DNA from 4 places in the Streptosporangium sp. G12 genome. Region 1 is predicted to be linked to each of the others. Evidence: riboswitches for the same ligand, from Rfam matches in the RefSeq annotation. Region 1 holds a riboswitch; each other region holds the start of a gene.
The links. Region 1 has a riboswitch for cyclic di-AMP ahead of ACVCAG_RS25410 (NlpC/P60 family protein). Riboswitches for the same ligand answer to the same signal wherever they lie in the genome.
Positions count from the first base shown of each region.

Region 2: it holds a riboswitch for cyclic di-AMP, as region 1 does, so the genes downstream of both, ACVCAG_RS04055 (C40 family peptidase) here and ACVCAG_RS25410 (NlpC/P60 family protein) in region 1, are expected to answer to the same signal.
Region 3: it holds a riboswitch for cyclic di-AMP, as region 1 does, so the genes downstream of both, ACVCAG_RS28480 (CHAP domain-containing protein) here and ACVCAG_RS25410 (NlpC/P60 family protein) in region 1, are expected to answer to the same signal.
Region 4: it holds a riboswitch for cyclic di-AMP, as region 1 does, so the genes downstream of both, ACVCAG_RS20690 (hypothetical protein) here and ACVCAG_RS25410 (NlpC/P60 family protein) in region 1, are expected to answer to the same signal.

Region 1 is NZ_JBRIQO010000017.1:82,008-87,275, forward strand. It holds gene ACVCAG_RS25400 (RDD family protein) at 1-890, opposite strand, end outside; gene ACVCAG_RS25405 (amino-acid N-acetyltransferase) at 1,119-1,763, opposite strand; cyclic di-AMP (ydaO/yuaA leader) riboswitch at 2,127-2,271, shown strand; gene ACVCAG_RS25410 (NlpC/P60 family protein) at 2,277-3,326, shown strand; gene ACVCAG_RS25415 (LuxR C-terminal-related transcriptional regulator) at 3,445-3,645, opposite strand; gene lysX (bifunctional lysylphosphatidylglycerol synthetase/lysine--tRNA ligase LysX) at 4,765-5,268, opposite strand, start outside.
Region 2 is NZ_JBRIQO010000002.1:198,919-204,186, reverse strand. It holds gene ACVCAG_RS04065 (branched-chain amino acid aminotransferase) at 1-858, opposite strand, end outside; gene ACVCAG_RS04060 (3-isopropylmalate dehydrogenase) at 1,032-2,078, opposite strand; cyclic di-AMP (ydaO/yuaA leader) riboswitch at 2,219-2,451, shown strand; gene ACVCAG_RS04055 (C40 family peptidase) at 2,499-3,047, shown strand; gene serA (phosphoglycerate dehydrogenase) at 3,547-5,136, opposite strand.
Region 3 is NZ_JBRIQO010000020.1:60,677-65,944, reverse strand. It holds gene ACVCAG_RS28490 (ABC transporter permease subunit) at 1-149, opposite strand, end outside; gene ACVCAG_RS28485 (extracellular solute-binding protein) at 233-1,585, opposite strand; gene ACVCAG_RS28480 (CHAP domain-containing protein) at 2,018-2,713, opposite strand; cyclic di-AMP (ydaO/yuaA leader) riboswitch at 2,732-2,870, opposite strand; gene ACVCAG_RS28475 (TetR/AcrR family transcriptional regulator C-terminal ligand-binding domain-containing protein) at 3,580-4,158, opposite strand; gene ACVCAG_RS28470 (oxidoreductase) at 4,174-5,055, opposite strand; gene ACVCAG_RS28465 (hypothetical protein) at 5,223-5,268, shown strand, end outside.
Region 4 is NZ_JBRIQO010000013.1:84,786-90,053, forward strand. It holds gene ACVCAG_RS20675 (hypothetical protein) at 1-547, shown strand, start outside; gene ACVCAG_RS20680 (roadblock/LC7 domain-containing protein) at 600-986, shown strand; gene ACVCAG_RS20685 (hypothetical protein) at 999-1,370, shown strand; gene ACVCAG_RS20690 (hypothetical protein) at 1,508-2,335, opposite strand; cyclic di-AMP (ydaO/yuaA leader) riboswitch at 2,603-2,753, opposite strand; gene ACVCAG_RS20695 (DUF4253 domain-containing protein) at 3,119-3,991, opposite strand; gene ACVCAG_RS20700 (IclR family transcriptional regulator domain-containing protein) at 4,253-5,038, shown strand; gene ACVCAG_RS20705 (PfkB family carbohydrate kinase) at 5,081-5,268, shown strand, end outside.

The DNA.
Region 1 (5,268 bases):
GGCACCACCTTGATGCCCATGACCATCTTGCCGACGGTCTGCCCACCCCTGCTGATCATGAAGAACTCGTAGGCGAAGTAGATCCCCGCGGTGACCAGCGAGATGAGGAGGGTCGAGAGGAACAGGCCGCTCGCCTCCGTGACCTCGCCCGTCTCGCTGTTGAAACTGGGGAACGTCACGAGCAGGCCGGTCAGCACCGCGCTGATGATGAACGTCGGGATCGCCAGGATGACCCCGTCGACGATCCTCGCCACCAGGCGCTGCCACCACTCGGCGAGCGGGGCGGGGGCCCCGGGAGGACCGCCGTACGGCTGACCGTAGCCCTGCTGCCCGTACGCGGGCTGCTGGTGGCCGTAGCCCTGCTGGCCGTAGTCGGGCTGCTGCCCGTACGCGCCGGTCCCGCCCTGCTGGCCGTACTGCTGCTGCCCGTAGTCGGGCTGCTGGCCGTAACCGGGCTGGGGCTGCTGCTGCCCGTAGTCGGGCTGCTGCCCGTACGCGCCGGTCCCGCCCTGCTGGCCGTACTGCTGCTGCCCGTAGTCGGGCTGCTGGCCGTAACCGGGCTGGGGCTGCTGCTGCCCGTAGTCGGGCTGCTGCCCGTACGCGCCGGTCCCGCCCTGCTGGCCGTACTGCTGCTGCCCGTAGTCGGGCTGCTGGCCGTAACCGGGCTGGGGCTGCTGCTGCCCGTACGCGGGCTGCTGCCCGTACGCACCGGTCCCGCCCTGCTGGCCGTACCCCTGCTGCTGGCCGTAGCCCTGCTGCCCGTAGTCGGGCTGCTGGCCGTAGCCCTGCTGCTGGCCGTACCCCTGCTGCCCGTAGCCCTGCTGGCCGTATCCGGGCTGGCTCTGCCCTGGGCCGGTGTTCGGCTGTGAGGCCTCCGACCGATACCCCACGACTGTCACGTCGGGGTCGAGTTCGCCAGGAACCCGCCCCGCGTTGTGCTGTCCGTAATCCGGCTGTCCCGACGGTGTGCGATCGCGGTCGGGATCATCCTGTGGATACGGCGGCTGTCCGGTGCTCACCGCGTCACCTCACTTAGACTGCGCATGTGGCAAATGTCAGACGCACATGCATGCTGCTGCACAAGGTATCGACATAGGTATCAACAGTCACCTTTCCGATCAGTCAGCTCCAAAGTCACCAGAGTCGGGCTCACGTGTCAGGTGCAACAGCATCCGGGTGTTTCCCAAGGTGTTGGGCTTGACGTGTTCCAGATCGAGGAACTCCGCCACACCCTCGTCATAGGAGGCGAGAAGTTCGGCGTAGACCTCCGGGGCGACGGGCGTGCCCTGGATTTCCCGGAATCCGTGCCGGGCGAAGAAGTCGACCTCGAAGGTCAGGCAGAAGACCCTGCGCAGGCCCAGCTCGGCGGCCGTGCGAATGAGCGCGGAGACGATCCGGTGGCCGATTCCCATCCCCCTGCGGGTCGGATCGACGGCGACGGTGCGGATCTCGGCCAGATCCTCCCAGAGGACGTGGAGGGCCCCGCAGCCGATCACCTCCCCCTCCCCGTCGGTGGCGACCCAGAACTCCTGGACGTCCTCGTACAGGGTGACGGTGGCCTTCTCCAGCAGGCGCGGGCCGACACCGCCGTAGGTGTCGACGAGCCGCCTGATGGCCCGCACGTCCGGGGTGCGGGCGCGGCGGACCGCGACCTCGGGGACCTCGGGTACCTCGGGGCCCGTCCCCGGCCCGGGCGAACCCCGCTCCGCCCCCGCGGATTCGGCGCGCCGCTCCCCGTCGCCGGAGGCGCGAACGGCCGGCACGGGAGAATGCTCAGCAAGCTGCTCCATGACCGTTCAGCGTACGTCCTCACGTGTCTTCAATTACGGCTCATCCTTAACTCTCAGCTCGCAGGCCGCACATGACCCTTGGCGATCGCTTTACCACTCTCGGTGTTCGGCACCTCTCGTGTGCCACAGCTCACCTTTGGCACGGTCCCGGACCTGGGAAGACCTCCGCCACACCCGCCGCACGGGAGGCAAAGGCAGCGTAATGGCCATGTTGATCATTTCGAGGTGTGATCTTTTCGTGACACCTCAGTTGCGAAACCTCTACTGAATTCGCAGTTCTGGTTGAGCAGGAACCACAGGTGCACTAATCTCCGTGCTCGATGTCAGAGACGTAAAAAGCCTGACCCGCCGAATCCCTCACAGGGGAACCGGGGACCCACCACGTCCTCCGGGGTGAATCCGAGTGCCACCGGCGCACCCGGTAGGGCTGCCTCCGGCCCGAACCCGTCAGCTAACCCGGTAGGCGGCCGAGAGAGGAGCCCGTTGGTGAAGCGCACGCGCGACCGCGGAGGAAAGCACACGGGCCACGAGACCCGCTGCGGAGAACGCGCGCCGCGAGGGCTGCGCCGTCGCATGGCGGTCGTCGGCCTGGCATTCGCCACCCTGACCCTCGGCACCCCGCTGGTGGCGGCCACCGCGGACCCCGAGCCCAGCCTCCAGCAGCTGGCCAAGCAGGCCGAGAAGCTGCACCAGGAGATCGGCGTCCTCGCGGAGCGCTACAACGGCGAGCGGGTCAAGCTCAAGCAGGCCCAGCGGGCCGCCGAGAGCGCCAGGAAGACCCTCGCGTCGAGCGAGTCCGAGCTGGCGGCCCGTCGCACCAAGGCCACCCTGCTGGCACAGAGCACCTACATGTCGGGCGGCCTGAACTCCGGGCTCGCCTTCACGCAGGCCACCGACCCCGACACCTTCCTCGACCAGGCCACCACCAACTACGCGCTCCAGCAGCAGCAGAGCGAGGAGGTCGCCCAGGTGAGCCGGGCGATCGAGGCCGCCGAGCGGGCCCAGGCCAGCGCCAAGGCCAGGACGGCGGAGGTCAAGAAACTTCTGGCGGAGATCGACGGCAACCGGACCAAGATCGAACGGTTGGTCGACCGGGTCGAGAGCGACCTGTTCAGCGAGGTGCGCACCAGGGCCGTCAGCAACAGGGGCGCCCGGGTGAAGACGAACGTGCCCATCGTCGGCAGCGGCAAGGCCGCGGAGGCCACTCGCTGGGCGCTCACCCAGCAGCTGAAGCCGTACGTCTGGGGCGCCGAGGGACCCAACTCCTTCGACTGCTCCGGCCTGGTCATGTGGGCCTACCAGAAGGTCGGCATCAGCCTGCCGCACTACACCGGCGACCAGTGGACCGCGGGCACCCACGTCTCCAGGAAAGAGCTGCGCCCCGGCGACCTGGTCTTCTTCTACAGCGACCTGCACCACGTCGGGATCTACATCGGCGCGGGCCTGATGGTCCACGCCCCCCAGACGGGTGACGTCGTCCACATCACCACGATCGACAACCGGCCCTTCGTCGGAGGCGTCCGCATCGCCGCCTGAACGGGCGTCGACGACCGGGGCCGCGCACGGCCGAACCGGGTCCGGGGCCGCGCACAGGCCGAGCCGGTTCCGGGCCGCACGCGTGTCCGGCCCGACCTGCCGGACACGCGGCGGTGCGTCAGATCAGGCGGCGGCGGGCCGCCCAGGCCACGGCCTCGATCGCCGTGGCGACGCCGATGCGGTCGCAGATGCCCCTGAGCCTGCGCCTGACCGTCCGGCCGCTGATGTCGAGGCGACGCCCCACCCGATCGACCGTGACACCCTTGGCGAGCTCGGCCAGCAGCACGAGGTCGTCGTCGCTGAGACCGATATCGCTCATGCCCAGGGGGCTGTCGCCATGGCGTGAATCCACTTCTGGATATGCCATCAAGAGTCACTCCCCCCACTCTGGAAACCGGGTGCGAGACGCCGGAAATGAATACCGTCCGCCAGGAACGGTAAACGCCTTGTTCAAAGGTCGTCAAGTTCCACTCTTCATAGCGTGCGTCCAGTATTGACATAGCAGGCGCTACGTGAAGTACTCATGATATGTCAGTGCCTTTGCGGCTATGTCATGATCGAGCCCAGGCACGAGCCGGCAGGCATCCCTGGCTGCGGCGACCGAGGTCCTGGCAGAACAAGATTTCGCCGGAACCGCCGCCCCGCCGGGCACCCCGAAGCCGTCGCCCCGGGGATCCGGCCCGTCCGCATTTCTCGGAAAAAATTGATCTCTTCCCGACGGCCATGTCCTCATCACCTTGACGGCACACCACGGATAACGCGGAAATATGAGGGTCAAGAGCGGAGCCTTGCGGCATTCGCGAAGTGCCACGTGGCGACGACGGAACATCCGGGCGATATTGGACCTACTGGAAATGGATTTCTGCACCATACGGAAATGCGTCCGATATTGCGTGGGACCATGGGCCCGACGGCCGTTTCCCACCGGCCGGGTTCTCCCGGGGCCTCGGCCGCCCCCGCAGGGGAACATCCTGATCCGTGAAGCTCCGTGAGGGCGCTCGGCTCCGGCGCCTCGGGGCGCTCGCACGGAAAACGGCCCGGAGACGATCGGGGAACCGCTCCACCGCGACCCGGCCGCGCGGCTCATGCTCCGGCTCGCGTCCACCGGCGCGGGGCGGCCTGGGACGCCGGTCGGCGGAGGGGACGGTGACGGTGCCGCCCGGCGCGGCCGACCAGGCTCTCGGGCGCTCTCCGAGCCCGACGTCCCACGCGATCCCGGCCGGATCCCGCCCCTGTCCCGAGCGGTGACCGGGGCCGCCGTCCGGCCTCGTCCCCGGCGCGCGCACGGCCGGGAACCCGCCGCCCCCGCCCGGGAATCCTCCGTCGCCGCTCGCCGGCGTCAGGAGGCGACACCGCCCCTCGTGGCGGTGGCACCGGGCCGCGGTGCCCGGCCCGGTGCACCGTACGGGGAGAACGTCCTCACCCGCCGCCGCCGGGTTCAGCCGGTCGGCTTCACCAGCGGGAACAGGATGGTCTCGCGGATGTTCTTTCCGGTGAAGGCCATGACGAGGCGGTCGATGCCGAGCCCCATGCCGCCGGTGGGCGGCATCGCATATTCCAGGGCCGTGAGGAAGTCCTCGTCAAGCTGCATGGCCTCGACGTCGCCGCCCGCGGCGAGCAGGGACTGCTCCGTGAGGCGGCGGCGCTGCTCGACCGGGTCGACCAGTTCCGAGTAGCCGGTGCCCAGCTCGGTGCCGAAGCCGATCAGGTCCCACTTCTCGGTGAGGAGCGGGTTGTCCCGGTGGGTGCGGGCCAGCGGGGAGGTCTCCAGCGGGTAGTCCATGACGAACGTGGGCTGGACGAGCGTGTGCTCGACGAGGGCCTCGAAGATCTCCTGGACGAGCTTGCCCTGACCCCACTTGGCGTCCCAGTGGATCTCCCGCGCGTCCGCGAGCTTGCGGACGTGCTCCAGGGGCGTCTCGGTGGTGACCTCCTCGCCCAG
Region 2 (5,268 bases), on a different contig from region 1:
CCCCTCCTCGGCGTGGAGGCCGAGGTCGGAGGCGAAGGAGAGGATCGAGTCGCGGGTGATGCCGGGCAGGAGCGTGCCGGTGAGCGCCGGGGTCAGCAGGCGGTCGCCGTAGACGAAGAACAGGTTCATCCCGCCCATCTCCTCGACGTAGCGGTGCTCGCCCGCGTCGAGCCAGACCACCTGGTCGCAGCCCTGCTCGACGGCCTGGCGCTGGGCCACGAAGGCCGCCGCGTAGTTTCCGCCGCACTTGGCGAAGCCGGTCCCGCCGGGGGCCGCGCGGGTGTACTCGGTGGAGAGCCAGACGGTGACGGCCTTGCCCCCGCCGAAGTAGGCCGCCGCCGGGGAGGCGATGACCATGTACTTGTAGGTCCTGGACGGGTAGTTGACTCCGAGCGCCGGCTGCGTCGCGATCATGAAAGGACGCAGGTAGAGGCTGTGTCCCGGCGTGGTCGGCACCCACTCGCGGTCGGTCTGCACGAGCAGCTCCAGCGACTCGACGAACGTCTCCTCGGGCAGCTCGGGCATGGCCATCCGCGCCGCGGAGGTGTTGAAGCGCGCGGCGTTGGCCTCGGGCCGGAAGGTCACGATCGTGCCGTTCTCCTGGCGGTAGGCCTTGAGCCCCTCGAAAAGCTCCTGCGCGTAGTGGAAGACCGACGTCGCGGGGTCGAGGGTGAGCGGGCCGTACGGCATGAGCCTGGCGTCGTGCCAGCCCCGTCCCTCGGTGTAGTCGATCGAGATCATGTGGTCGGTGAAGACCTGACCGAACCCCGGGCTCGCCAGTACCTGCTCGCGCTCTGCCGCGGTGCGAGCGTGGTCGGAGAGCTGCACGTCGAAGCTGAGCTTCTGAGCGGTGGTCATCGCACGGATCCTTCTCTTGGTGTCTGGCTTACCCTTGGGTCCATTCTGCGTCGGACCGGGTAACGGGAAACTACTCCATCTATGCCGAAAACCGGCAGTGCTGGAGAAACAAAAACGCACCTGGCGGCTCGGGTGAGCCGCCAGGCGCGTCGGGGTCGAGGAGGGCGGCTTCCTCAGCCGGCTACTCGGGCGGTGATGTCGTCGCCGATCTCGTGGGTGGTCCGGCCGGCCCGGCCGGCCGGCCGCTCGGCCAGGTCGTCGGCGACGGCCCGCTCGACCCTGGCGGCCTCGGCGGCCATGCCCAGGTGGTCGAGGAGCATGGCGACCGACAGGATCGTGGCGGTCGGGTCGGCCTTGCCCTGGCCCGCGATGTCGGGGGCGCTGCCGTGGACCGGCTCGAACATGCTCGGCGCGGTGCGGTCGGGGTTGACGTTGCCGCTGGCCGCCAGGCCGATGCCACCGGCGATCGCCGCGCCGATGTCGGTGAGGATGTCGCCGAAGAGGTTGTCGGTGACGATCACGTCGAAGCGCTCCGGCTGGCTGACGAAGAACATCGAGGCCGCGTCGACGTGACAGTAGTCGGTCTGGACGTCGGGATACTCCAGGCCGACACGGTCGAAGGTGCGGGCCCAGAGGTCGCCGGCGTAGGTGAGCACGTTGGTCTTGTGGACCAGCGTCAGCTTCCTGCGGGGGCGGCCCAGCGCCTTGTCGAAGGCGTAGCGCACGACGCGCTCGACGCCGTGGGCGGTGTTCAGCGACTCCTGGGTGGCGATCTCGTGCGGCGTGCCCCGGCGCATGACGCCGCCCGCACCGGCGTACGGGCCCTCGGTGCCCTCGCGGACGACGACCATGTCGATGTCCTCGGGACGGGCCTTGCCCAGCGGCGTCTCGACGCCGGGGAAGAGCTTGACCGGGCGGAGGTTCACGTAGTGGTCGAGCTGGAAGCGGAGCTTGAGCAGCAGGTCGCGCTCCAGGACGCCCGGGGGCACGCTGGGGTCGCCGACCGCGCCGAGCAGGATCGCGTCGTATCCGCGCAGTTCGTCGAGGACCGGATCGGGCAGGGTCTCGCCGGTCTCGTGGTAGCGCTTGGCACCGAGGTCGTAGGTGGTGGTCTCCACCTTCGTGCCGACCGCTTCGAGGACCTTCAGCCCCTCGGTGACGACCTCGACTCCGATTCCGTCCCCGGGGATGACCGCCAGGCGAATGTTACGCGAATCCATGCAGGCACCTTACCGGTCCGTCTCGGTGATCGAACACCGGTCTCATCCTCCGGACACATCCGCCCGACGAGGCCTCTGATCGTTTTGTCCATCTTTGCTTGGTATTGACCGTTTCGAGAGGTTTCGTTATGGTCCTCCCATTCACGTCAATGCCTAATCCGTACGGGCCATCCCCTTACCGGGCCCGCACGGAGCCGGGGAACCACTCTTTACGGGATCTACCGGACCCCGGGCACCCCGCTCCTCCCCCGGAGCGCGTTCCCGGCCGTCATCAGGTGGATTCCTTGGGGCGAATCAGCGCGTTCTCGCGCCGTAGGGCGGCCTCCACGCCCGAGCCCGACAGCTCACCCGGCCGGCCTTATGGAAGGAATCACCCTGTCCGGCACAGTTCTCCCCCGTGTCCTGTCCATCTCCGCCTCCATGATCGTCGCCGGCGCCGCGGTGTGCGCGACCTCGACCGCCGCCCTGGCCGCATCACCGCCCCCCGCCCCCGGGCCCGCCGCGCTCAACACCCCCGCGCTGAAGGACGCGCTGAAGGCCACGGCCGTCAAGCCCGCCTGGCAGAAAGCCGTGAAGTGGGCCATGTCCAAGCGCGGAACGCCCTACGTCTGGGGCGGCACCGGCAACGGCGGCTTCGACTGCTCCGGCCTGGTGCTCCGCGCCTACGGCGCAGCCGGGATCAAGCTCCCCCGCGTCACCAACGACCAGTACGCCGCCTTCTCCAAAAAGATCACCTGGGAGAATCTCAAGCCCGGTGACCTGGCCTTCTTCAGTGGCCTCGGCCACGTCGGCATGATCACAAAGCCCGGCTACATGGTTCACGCCCCGCGGACCGGCGACGTGGTCAAGGAGGAGAAACTCGACTCCTGGCGTCGCGAATCCTTCGTCGGCGCGGTGCGTCCCGACCCGCAGGGGGTTCAGCTGGCCAAGCGGGTCGAGCTCGCGACCGAAGCCGTGACCGACGGATGAGACACGCCGGCGGATCACCGCTGGGAGGCCGTGGAGACCCCGGCGGTGGAGAGAACGGGTTCAGCGGGTGGGAGCACCGCCGTTGTCCCTGCGGTCCAGAGCGGTCTGGAGCGCGTCGATGGCCTCGTCCTCGGTCTCCTCGGGACGGTTCCAGGGATACATGTCGTACATGGCGAATCTCGTCTCGGTCGCATGCCGGCAAGGAAGGTGGTCGAGACTCCGGTCGGGACTCCGACCAGGCCTGATGTCGCGGGTCCGGATCACGGACCGGCGGCGGGGGCTTGGGGCCGGCATGCGCCACGACACCGCGGCGAGTCGCCGGCCTGCCCCTGTCAGGCCTCGCCGCGGCAGGTAGGAATTACGAGAACCTGGCGCATTTGACTCCAGGTTACCCGTCCGCGGGAAAACCGTCTCGCCCGGCGTACGCACTTCTCACATGCTGAGACGAGACGTGGCCGCCGCCCCGGTCCCCGGGGCGGCGGCCACGTCGGCGGTACGGCTAGTCGGCCAGGTCGACCGAGCGACCGCTGTCGGCGCCGATCTCCGAACCGATCTGGTCGATCACCTCGGCCGGGATGGCGGTGTCGACGGTGAGCGCGATGAGCGCCTTGCCGCCCTTGGCGTCACGGGCCACCTGCATCGAGGCGATGTTGATCGAGTGGTCGCCGAGAATGCGGCCGACCACGCCGACGATGCCGGGGCGGTCGGTGTAGGTGAAGAACGACAGGTGGTCGGTCGGCTCGATCTCCATCTGGTAGCCGTTGACCTCGACGATCTTCGTGATCTGCCTCGGCCCGGCCAGGGTGCCGGAGACCGAGACCGCGCGGCCGTCGGCGAGGACGCCCCGGACCGTCACGACGTTGCGCCAGTCGGGGCTGTCGGAGCTGGTGATCAGCTCGACCGACACGCCGCGGTCCTTGGCCAGCAGGGGGGCGTTGACGTAGGTGACCGAGTCCTCGACCACGTCGGTGAAGACGCCCTTGAGCGCGGCCAGCTCCAGTACCCGGACGTCGTGGGAGGCGATCTCACCGCGCACCTCGACGTCGAGCTTGGTGGCGACCTCGCCCGCGAGGGCGGTGAACACCCGGCCGAGCTTCTCGGCCAGCGGCAGGCCCGGCTTGACGTCCTCGGCGACGGCGCCGCCCTGGACGTTGACCGCGTCCGGCACGAACTCCCCGGCGAGCGCGAGCTTCACGCTGCGCGCGACCTGGGTGCCGGCCTTCTCCTGGGCCTCGTGGGTGGAGGCGCCCAGGTGCGGGGTGACGACGACCTGGTCGAGCTCGAAGAGCGGGCTGTCGGTGACCGGCTCCTTCGGGAACACGTCGATGCCGGCGCCGGCGACGCGGCCCTCCTTGATCGCGGAGTAGAGGGCGTTCTCGTCGATGATGCCGCCGCGGGCGACGTTGATGAGGCGGACGTTCGGCTTGACCGTGTGGAGCTCCCTGTCACCGATGAGACCGATGGTCTCCTTGGACTTGGGCAGGTGCACGGTGATGAAGTCGGCCTCACTCAGCGCCTCCTCCAGCGAGACCAGCCGGACGCCCATCTGCGCGGCGCGGGCCGGCTGCAGGTAGGGGTCGTAGGCGATCAGCTCGACGCCGAACGGCTGGAGGCGCTGCGCGACCAGCTGGCCGATCTTGCCGAGGCCGAGGATCGCGACGACCTTCTCGTCGAGCTCCACGCCGGTGTACTTCGAGCGCTTCCACTCGCCGCCCTTGAGCGCGGAGTGCGCCTGGGCGACGTTGCGGGCGGAGGCGAGGATGAGGGCGACGGTGTGCTCGGCGGCGCTGGTGATGTTGGAGGTGGGCGCGTTGACGACCATGACTCCGGCCTTGGTGGCCGCCTCCACGTCGACGTTGTCCAGGCCGACGCCGGCGCGGGCGACGACACGGAGCCTGGGAGCGTTGGCGATCGCCTCGGCGTCGACCTGCGTGGCGCTGCGCACGATGAGCGCGTCCACGTCGGCGAGGGCGGGCAGGAACTGGGCACGGTCGGCGCCGTCGGTGTGGCGGACTTCGAAGTCCGCGCCCAGAACCGCGAGACCGGCCTCGGAAAGTTCCTCAGCGACCAGTACGACGGGCTTGTTCACAGGCTGGATCCTTACTAGGCGGTGAGGGGTGCACGGACCTCACGTAGTCTATCGGCGCTTGTGAACGCGTTCACGAGTGTCCCGCGATCCGAGACGCCCCACGCCGTCCCGGGCGCCTTCCGAGGCCTTCCG
Region 3 (5,268 bases), on a different contig from region 1:
TAGCCGAGCGGGAAGATGCCGAAGATGGCGAAAAGCAGAAAATAAGGGGATACGAGGAAGTAGGGGGTCGCCCGGAGGTCGAACCGGGCCCACCCATTGCCCCGACTCGGTCCGCGGGGCCCGGCCGGGGAGCCGACGTGCAGTGTCATCGATCAGAGCCTTTCAGCGGGGGCAGGCGACCGGCCCGGCTGCGGGATCGCCGCAGCCGGGCCGATGCGGGTCGGTACGGGGATCAGCCCGCTGCCTTGACGCCGGCCTCGAGGAACTTGGTCCAGGCCTGGTCGTACTTGACCGAGCCCTGGTCCATGCCCTCGAGCACCTTCTCCACCGAGGTCTTGACCTGGGCGTGCTTCTCACCGAGGAAGACGGGCAGGAGGTCCTTGACCGAGTCGCCGAAGATCTTGCCGGTCGGCGCGTCGTTGAAGAACGGGTTCTTCAGGTCGGCGACCGCCGGGTCCTGCTGCGCGGGGAGGGAGCTCGGGAAGGCCGCGGCCTCCTGGAAGGCCATGACGTGGCCCTCCTTGCCGGTGAGGTAGTTCAGGACCTCGGCGGCCTCCTTGGGGTGCTTGCTCTGCTTGGGGATCGCCAGGTAGGAGCCGCCCCAGTTGCCCGCGCCGCCGGGCACGGCCGCGACGTCCCACTTGCCCTTGTTGCTGTCACCGGCCGCGCCGGAGACCACGCCGAGCATCCAGGCCGGGCAGCCCATGGTCGCGAAGGCGCCCTTCTTGATCGCGGCGTTCCACGGCGGGGTGAACGAGGCGAGCTTGGCGGTCAGGCCCGCCTCGCTGAAGCTCTTCACCGTGTCGAAGGAGGTCTTGATGGCCGGGTTGGTCTCGATGATGAGCTGGTTGTTCTTGTCGAAGTAGGCGACGTTGCCGTTCTTCGGCGCCTCCTGCGACAGGATCACGTTGTAGAGCGTGTTGGGGCCGTCGAGGAACTTGGGGTCGGTCTTGCCGGGGTTGGCGGCCTTGAACTTCTCGCCGATCGCCTTGAAGGCGTTCCAGTCCGGCCAGAGCTTGCCGACCTCCTCGCGGTCGGTGGGCAGGCCCGCCTTCTCGAACAGGTCCTTGCGGTAGCACATGGTCATGCCGCCGATGTCCGTGCCCAGGGCGAAGAGCTTGTTGTCGGCGTTGATGCCGTTGTCCCACTTCGCTGCGGGGAAGTCGGCCTTGCGGCTGTCCAGCCCGTACTCGGCCAGGTCGGTGAAGAACTGCGGGCGGGCCTTCATGAGACCCATCGCGCCCTCGTCCAGGGCGATGATGTCGGCGGCGCCGCTGCCCGCCTGCAGGCGCTGGAGCAGCTGCGGGAGGTAGACGTCCTCGAACCGGTCGGTCAGGTTCTGGTACTTGACCTGGATGTTCGGGTGCGCCGCGTTCCACGTCTCCACGGCCTTGTCGTAGCCGAAGTTCTCGCCGCCGCCGAAGGTGTGCACGGTGATGGTCACCGGCTCGGCCGGAGCGGCGGCGGAACCGGTGCCCGCGGCGGGCGCGGACGGCTCGCTGGAACTGCACGAAGTGATGGCCAGGGCGGTGGCCGCCATGACCGCGACGGCGGCCAGCTTGCCGTGCCGCTTGTTGTTCAACATTACGGACCCCTCTCAGGTGGTCGCCCGAATCATTGGGAGGCGACATCGCGGGCCGGTCCCCGACAAACGCGGTCCTCGCGACGAGGTCGTTCCTCAATGTGCTTTGGGAGCGCTCCCACGAAGAGTGGACGATAGGCAACCGAGACGTCAATATGCCGAAACTCAACCGTTACATCCGGTCGTTTTAGGCAGGACTATCGGCATCGAATATGCACAAACACCTCATCAGGGTGATTGGGAGCGCTCCCATCTCACGGGCATACAGTCGGGGCATTTCGTGTCCGTGCGGGGTGGGGGACGCGTAACGCTCCCGGGGGCGGCGCTCGAACGAGCGCCGCCCCCGGGAGCGGGTGGACCGGGCGGCCGTTCACCGGCGGGGGGCCGGGACGCCCGCGCCGCCGGGGGAGGCGGGCGCGGGCGGCGGGCGCGGGGTCAGTCGGAGTAGACGGGGTATCCGTAGCCGACGATCTGGGAGACGGGCCGGACGCGCTGTTCGACGTCGCCGTTGCCGGTGTTGCCCTCGATCGTGGTGATCGTGCCGTCCCCGTTGTCCTTCTTCACGAAGCCGACGTGGTCGATGCCGTCGATGCTCTTGCCGCCGGCCCAGTCGAAGTAGACGACGGCGCCGGGGGTGGGGATGGTGCCCCAGTGCCCGTTGTCCTTGAACCACTTGGCGTGGGCTACGGTGTAGGCGTCCCAGCCCATCGTGGGGCGGATGCCGGCCATCTCGCCGACCCAGGAGACGAACATCGCGCACCAGGGGGCGTTGGCGTAGTCGTACACGGTGTTGCCGCCGTCGCGGGCGAGGGTCTCCTTGGCGCGAGGGCTCGACATGTACCAGGAGTGGAACTTGGTCCCGCCGCCCTCGGCGTTCTCGCGGATGCCGATCTGCTTGGAGGCGATGTCCAGGACCTTCGCCGCGGAGACCTTGGGAAGCCTCTCGGCCACGGTCTGGAGCGGGGTTTTGGCGGCCTTGGACGTCTGCGCCTTGGTGTCGACGGGCGGAGCGTTCACGACGCCGTGGCCGTCGGCCAGGGCGACGCCGGTGGTGCCGGTCGTCAGGGCGATACAGGCGCCCAGGACGGCGCATGCCGCGCGGGGGGTGGAGATGAGGCGATGCTTAGCCATACGGGGGTTCGACTCCTTGCTTCGCTTCCATTCCGCCTACCGGGTTAGCTGACGGGTTCGGGCTGGGAAGTGCCCTACGGCGCACAGGTGCGCTGATTCACCCCAGGAACGTGGTTCCCCGGTTCCGCAGACCTCGCGGATTCGGCGGCCGTGCTCACCGGCGGAAGGTCTCCGTCAGGTGGGACACGGTCGGGCAATGTGACGGCAATGCATAGACCTGGATAGATCTAGGCAATCGCCATGAATAGGACGAAGGTACGCCAGACGGACAGACGATTACAAGTAGGACATATTGCCCTGACTTGGGAATACGTCCGAATCGGATCGGTGTTGCGGGGTGCCGCCCGGCCCGGGAGCGGGGTGAGGCCGCGCCGGCCGCGTCTCCTTCCGGCGGCCGGGGGAACGCCCCGCCGAGGCCGGGATCCCCTGCCCCCACGGCGATCCCGGTTTTCCGGACCCGCCTGCGAGCCGTCGGCCGGGGGGTGCTATGACGTGCGGGCGAACCCCCTGGTCCAAGGTGGCGTGTCCTTATGTTTCCGAACAGGCATTCGATAGTAAAAAGTATTCGGATGGTAGGGGTTCTCCCATGGAAGGTCAGGAGAGGGCGCGCGGGAGCCGGAGGTCCGCGACCCGCGCCTGACGAGGTTTCCGCAGCTCAGAGCGATGGGGCATGGGTGCGATCCGGCCGTCGGCGGGCCTGGCCGCCCGAAGGGTAAAGAAACGTGCGCTCGGAGGGGCCCGACGCCCGCGAAGGTAAAGATAAGAGGTAAAGGAACACGCTTTCCAGGAGGCCTCGCCGTCCGCGGAGGTAAAGGCGTGCGGGACGGGGGAGCGCGTTCCCGGGAGGTGCGGGCCGCCCGCCGGGGTCAGGTCGCCGAGCCGGACCACGCGCGAAACAGCGGAAGCAGGAAGCGGTCGACCGTCTCCTCGACGAACTCCCGGTCCAGCGGCTTTCCGGTGAAGAACAGCCGGTACCACACCAGCGCCTCGGTGACCTTCCTGAGCTCGACCGCGTCCACCGGCCCCGGGAGCTCGCCGCGCTCCCTGGCGCGGTCGAGCAGCGGGGTGGTGCCCGTGATGTCGGCACGGGGCACGTTGTCGCGCAGGGCGGCGGCCAGGTCGGGGGAGGTGAGGAGCGCGGGGAACAAGCCGAAGATCATCGCGTGCTTCCGCTCCAGGATCCGGCAGAACCCGTCCACGACCTCGATCAGATCCCCGCGCATCGTCCCGGTGTCGGGCGGCGGCGCGACCTCGATCTCAAGGTGGTTGCAGATCAGGTCCACGACCAGCGCCTCCTTGTCCTGCCAGCGACGGTAGATCGTGGCCTTGCTGGCGCTGGCCCGCCTGGCGATCTGGTCGACGGACATCCGGTCGTATCCGACCTCGGACAGCAGGTCCAGAGTCGCGTCGAGGATCGCCCGTTCCCGCGCGGGATCGAGACGCAAGGTGCCTCCGATGGTTCACGAGTGCTGCCTGATCTCCCAGAAGCGTACGCCGGTCAGCTCCTCCGACCTCTCCCAGAGCCTGGCCGCCACCACCGCGTCCAGCGCCTTCGGCGAGGGGCGCAGCACCTTCGGCCCCGGCCCGACGTACTGCCCGCCCCTCGCCTCGGGAGAGGTCGCCGCGTACAGGGACGGCAGGGCGCCCCTGGCGGGCGGCTGCAGCGCCAGGCGCATCAGGGCGCTGAGGGGGCGGGTGAGGGCACCCAGCTTCATGATGCCGGTGGCCGTCATGCCCGGGTGGGTCGCCAGGCTCAGCAGGGCGGCCCCCGAGGCGTCGGCGCGGCGCTGCAGCTCCAGGGCGAACAGCAGGTTGGCCAGCTTGGAACGGCCGTAGGCGGAGAACCTGCCGTACCGGCGCTCGAGAGCCAGGTCGTCGAAGTCGATCGCGCCGACGGAGTGGGCGTCGCTGGAGACCGTGACCACCCGGGCGGCGGGGGCGGCCAGCAGGCGTGGCATGAGCAGCCCGGTCAGCGCGAAGTGCCCCAGGTGGTTGACGCCGAACTGGGTCTCGAAACCGTCGGCGGTGGTCCGCCGGGGCATCGGACCCACCCCGGCGTTGTTGACCAGCAGGTCGAGCGGCCCGTCGACCGTCTCGGCGAACGCGCGCACCGAGCCGAGGTCGGCCAGGTCGAGTGTCCTCACCTCGGCCGCCGCCCCCGGCACCGCCGCCCTGACCGCGTCGAGCGCGGCCCGGCCCCTGTCCGCGTCGCGCGCGGTCAGGACGACCCGGGCGCCGTGCCTGGCCAGTTCGAGCGCCGTCGGCACGCCGATGCCGCCGCTCGCACCGGTGACCACCGCGACGGAGCCGGTCAGGTCGGGGATCTCGTCAGCTGTCCACATCGCTCGCTCCTCTTACGGATCGACGGATCTGTGCTGGATCACGAAGTGTACGAAACCGTTCCGTACACCACGGTAAAGGCCGGAAAGATCACACACAAGCGCGCGTGGTCGGCTGTTCACCCGCAGTTCCCGGGCGCTTAAGGCCGCCGGGTTAGGTTGTGGCAGTCGTGAACGGGTCATCGCCCGGCGTGGAGGACGGCCGAGACCACGCGC
Region 4 (5,268 bases), on a different contig from region 1:
CGGGCACCGGCCCAGGTTCCGGCGGGGAGAGCGGCACTGGCTCGGACCGCAGTGGTACTTCGACGCGACCGGCCTGCTCCGGGAGTGCGAGCGAAGGAAGGCGCAGTTGGAACAGACCTGGCCGTCCGCGGAGCTGGACACGCTCCCGGTCGTCCCGCTGGGGCGCATCAGCGCCCAGCGGGTGGTGCTGAGCTCGCTCCAGTGGGAGGTGCTCGTCGGCGCCGACTCCACGGCGACCCCGGCCGACCTGGCGCGCAAGCTGGGCCGTCCCGCGTACTCGGTACTGCTCGCCGTACGGCAGCTCGCCTCGTCCGGGCTGCTCCGCCTCCCGGAGCCCGCTCCGGCAGAGGCCCCCGGGGCTCCCGGGGCTCCCGGGGCTCCCGAGGCGCCGGCGCCGCTGCCCAGGCGGACGAGGGGTGCCACGGAGATCCCGGCGGCCGGTACGGGTTCTCCGGAGACGTCGCAGTGGCTTCCCAGGGCGAACGGGGACCCGGCCGACGTCAGTCTGCTCATCCGGCTCAGGAACGCATTGGAGGCGATGACTTGAGCCCGGTCACATGCCGATAAGGCTGCGGACGCTGAAGCTGATCGGAAGGAGGATGCCGGTGGAACTGCGTGAGGAGATACGGCGCGAGATGGCGGCGCTGCGAGAACGCGTACCCGACGTGAACGGGAGCATCGCGTGCAGCGTCGACGGTCTGACGATAGCGAGCGACCTGGAGAGGGACACCGAGCAGACCGGGGCGCTCTCCTCCGCGGTGCTGGCCCTCAGCCGCCGGATGACGAGCATGGCCGGCAAGGGCACCTTCGAGGAGACGTTGATCTCCGGCACCAACGGCTACGCGGCGTTCTACGCCGCCGGACCCAAGATCGTCCTCACAGTCCTGGCGCGCCCGGGGACCAACCTCGGGCTGCTCCGGCTGGAGGGCCGCAAGACGGCGGCCAGACTGGCCGCCGCCGGTTCGCGCACATCGATACCCCAGTGATCGGAGACAGCAATGGGCAACATGGACATCTCGCTCAAGGAGATGATGGCGATCGACGGTGCCGTCGGCGCGGTCGTCGTCGACTACAACAGCGGGATGGCGCTGGGCGCGCTCGGCGGGTCCAAGGACCTCGACCTCCAGATCGCGGCCGCGGGTAACACCGAGGTCGTCAAGGCCAAGATGCGGACCATGGAGTCGCTCGGCCTCAAGGACGGCATCGAGGACATCCTCATCACGCTCGGCACGCAGTACCACGTGATCCGCCCGATCGCCGGCCGGAGCGGCAAAGGGCTGTTCCTCTACCTGGCTCTCGACCGGAACCGGGCCAACCTCGCGCTCGCGCGGCACACCCTGCGCGGCATCGAGGAGAAGCTCGAAGTCTGATCCTCCGGTGCGGTCCGCGCCCCGGGAGGCACGGACCGCACCGGAGTCCTCTCAGCGTCCTCCCGGAGTCCTCCCGGAGCCCTCCCGGAGCCCTTTCGGAGCGTTCCCGGAGGACTCCGGAGGGCGGCGGCTCCGGCTCAGCCCTTCCCCGCGCCGATCTCGGCGGCGCGGGCACCGGCGACGGCCACGCCGGCCGGGGCGTGCCAGGAGGCGGACTCGACCATGACCTTGGGCTTGCCGGTCCACGGCCGCACCGCGGCGCTCACCGGCTGGGTCTGCACGCCTATCCCCAGTTCCTGGGCCTTGGCGAAGACGACCGTCGGAGGCTTGGCCGGGCTGGTGTCCCTGCGGCTCCAGGCACCGGTGGAGAACGCGACGGGGTGGTTCTTTATCCCCGTACCGTCACCCCACTTGGTGACCACGTACTTGATGTCGATGTGGCCCATCCCGCCGTTGCCGTCCACGCCGAGCGTGCTGGCGTTGAACGTTCCACCGGTCAGGTCGGCGAAGGTCTTGGCGTCGATGTCGATCATGATGCCCTGGTTCGAGGGGGAACCGGGGCCGCGGTCGCCGACGAAGAACTTGGCCTTCTTGCCCTTGTAGATGAGGTAACCCTCGGTGAGCAGGGGCCAGCTCGGGCTGGCGATCATGCCCTTCTGCATCGGCCGGCCGCTGGCGGGCAGACCGGTGTCACCGGCCCGGCCGGAGGAGTCGTCCCAGAAGTAGGAGGCCGTGGTCGCGCCCTGGAGGAGGACGGACTCGGCGCTGGCCTTCGCCACCCCGACCTCGGGGTCGGCGGTGGCGGCGAAACAGGTGGATGCGGGCAGCGCCACCGCGACACCGGTGGCGGCGAGGACGCTCGCGCCGACCAGAGCGGCGGCGGCGAGGCGGCTTCCGCGGGGCTTGTTCTTCTGCCAGGTGAACTTGCTCAGGCCGTTCTTGTGCAAACCAAGGAAGGGGCGCATGGAGAAAAGGCTCTTTCGCGAGGGAACGGGGCAGCCACGTGCGACACACCGAAGGGGTGCACTGGCGGGGACGCGCTCGTCGGAAAAGGGGGCGTAGCCGGAATCTCAGGCAATCGCTACGCGGAGCACGATCTGGAAGGTGCCGCGATCAGGCGCGGCGAGAAGGTCCGGGGGGAACGGGGGATGTCGGCGGAAGGGGGGAAAAGTTCAGGTGGTCGGCACGGACAAGGGCTGCACCGACGTGGTAACGCGGTGATCCATGAGGGGATCTCCTCTCCATCTCGTCTACCGGGTTAGCTGACGGGTTCGGGCGGTGGAGTTGCCCTACCGCCGCGTGGTCGCGGCGGATTCACCCCGGAAAAGTGGTTCCCCGGCTCCGGGGCCCCTGCGGGCCCTCGGGATTCGACGTCGGCCGGCCGCTCCCTCTTGTGAAGGGCAGGTCGCCTACCGATGACTGTGGACACTACCCACCAAAACCGGACAAAGCAAAGCAAACACCATGAAAACCCCAGAAGATCTACCTACAAGCTTCAAGGAAGCCTCATCGATCGCCCCGTCAGGCCAACACCCGTCCTACCAGCACGGATGTCTCCCCCATCTCGGTGTCCAGCCCCGAAACCCCGTCCCGGGCCCCGTTCCAGGGCCCCGCGCCCGGAGATCCACGCGGCGGAACGCCGCCTCGCGAGCCCTCCCCAGGCCGGCCGATCCCTTTCCGTAAAGGTTCACTCAAGGGGAGCCCGCCCCGCGGGTCGTCCCCGGCCGACCGGTCCCGCCCGGCCCCGCTCAGTCCCACCAGAACGACCAGGCGTTCCTGCCCTTGATCTGCTCGGCGTAGTCGATGAGGTTCCCCGCCCCCTGGATGATGCTGTCGGGACAGAACGTCCAGTGCTCCGCGGCGACGTGCAGGGCGTGCTCGGAGGTGGTCGGGGGCGCGGCGACGCTGAGGTCGAGGGTGTTGAAACCCATGCCGACCACCCGCACCCCGAACCTGTCCTCCCAGCTGCGCACGACGGCCGCGAGCGGGACCATCCACTCGTTGTGGTTGAGGGCGCCCTGCCAGCCCATGACGGCGAGGGCGTCGGCCCCGCGCTCGACCGCGACGAGCCCGAGCGGGGTCCTGCGCTCGGCCACCAGCCCGGCGTACCAGTCGGCGACCACGCCGGGGTCTGCGGCGAGCCTGCCCGGGGGGGCCGGGCCGGGGCACTCGGGTCCGAAGGGCTCGAGCAGTTCGAGCTGGTCGAGGTTGGCCTTGGCGATCCAGTCGGACCACACCTCGGCCATGAACGCGGCGGCGTGGTAGTTGTCGATCTGACCGGCCGTGTCCGGGGCGATCTGGCCGGCCGACCAGGGCTGGACGGAGTCCTCCAGCAGCACCGGCCACAGGCCCGACCGCTCGTGCTGGGCCCTCAGCCGCGCCCAGTACTCGCCGGAGACCGCCACCTCGCTGAGCCAGAACGCCGGACGGCGACGGACGGCGAGCTGGGCGTAACCGGGGTCGGGCCACACCACGTCCCCCGGCGGCAGCTCCACCGAGAGCCTCCTGCCCCTGCCCCCGCCGGTCCCGTCGCCGCCCTCGCTCCCGTCGGCTCCGTCGGCTCCATCGGCGAACAGCTGGCCCAGAACTGGCGGAAGTCGCTCACTCTCACAATCGCTCATCTCTACCGATCCGATCCTGACCACGGACCAATTTTGGCCTGTCAACCATCCCGAGGGACAGTTCTGCCCTGGTCCAGGCAAAAATTATCGGTAGTGGGGAGAAACGGAACCGGGTGGGTGCCCGTCCTCCACCGTCCGTCCGGCCGGCCAGGCGCGGTTTGTTGTGCAGTGCAGAACGTTGTGCTGCAAAGTGGCCGCAGGGCGGGGTACTCGCCTACCTTGACCAGGTATTCGATTGCCGGATCACATTGGGAAGCCGCGATGAGTGAGCCCGCTCCGGAACGCAACCGGTCGGCCTCGCTCCGACGCGCCCTCGCCGTCCTCGCGCACGTACGCGACCACGCGGGTGCGGGCCACGGCCTGTCGCTCACCCGGCTCGCCGAGGCGCTCGACCTGTCCAAGAGCACGGTGCTCCGGTTGACCGCCCCGCTCATCGAGGCCAGGCTCCTGGAGCGCGACCGCAGGAGCGGCGCATACCGGCTGGGCAGCGGCGCCCTGCACCTCGGGCAGGCCTACCTGTCCACCCTCGACCTGCGGACGGTGGCCGCCGAGGAGTCGCACCGCCTGATGGCGGAGACCAGGGAGACCGTCCACCTCGTGGTCTACGATCCGCCCGACGTGGTCTACATCGACAAGGTCGAGAACGAGACCAACGTGCGCATGGCCTCGCGCATCGGCAGCCGCAACCCCGTCTACCGCACCGCCGTGGGCAAGGCGATCCTCGCCTGGCAGCCGGAGGAGGCCGTCGAGGAGATCGTGGCCGCCGGGATGCCGCACGTCACCCGGTACACCATCACCGACGCCGCGCGCCTGCGCGCCGAGCTGGGCCGGATCCGGCAGCGGGGCTACTCGGTCGACGACCGCGAGAACGAGCCCGAGGTGCGCTGCGTCGCGGCGCCGATCTTCAACCACAACGACGTCGCCACCTCGGCGATCTCCATCTCGGGCCTCACCTCCCGGATCACCGCCGCGCGGGTGCGAGACCTGGGTCCCCTGGTGGCCGAGACGGCCCTGCGCATCTCCAGAAAGCTCGGGTCGACCCGATGACCGACGAAGCCCGCCCGCCGACTCCCTAAGGACCCGTTTTCCATGACTGATCTGGTAACGCTCGGTGAGAGCATGGCGCTGTTCACCGCGCGGCGCACCGGCCCGCTCAGGCACGCCCGCGACTTCGGGCTCGGCGTGGGCGGCGCGGAGTCGAACGTGGCCATCGGCGTCGCCCGCCTCGGCGGGCGCGCGGCCTGGATCGGCAGGGTGGGCGCCGACGAGTTCGGCGA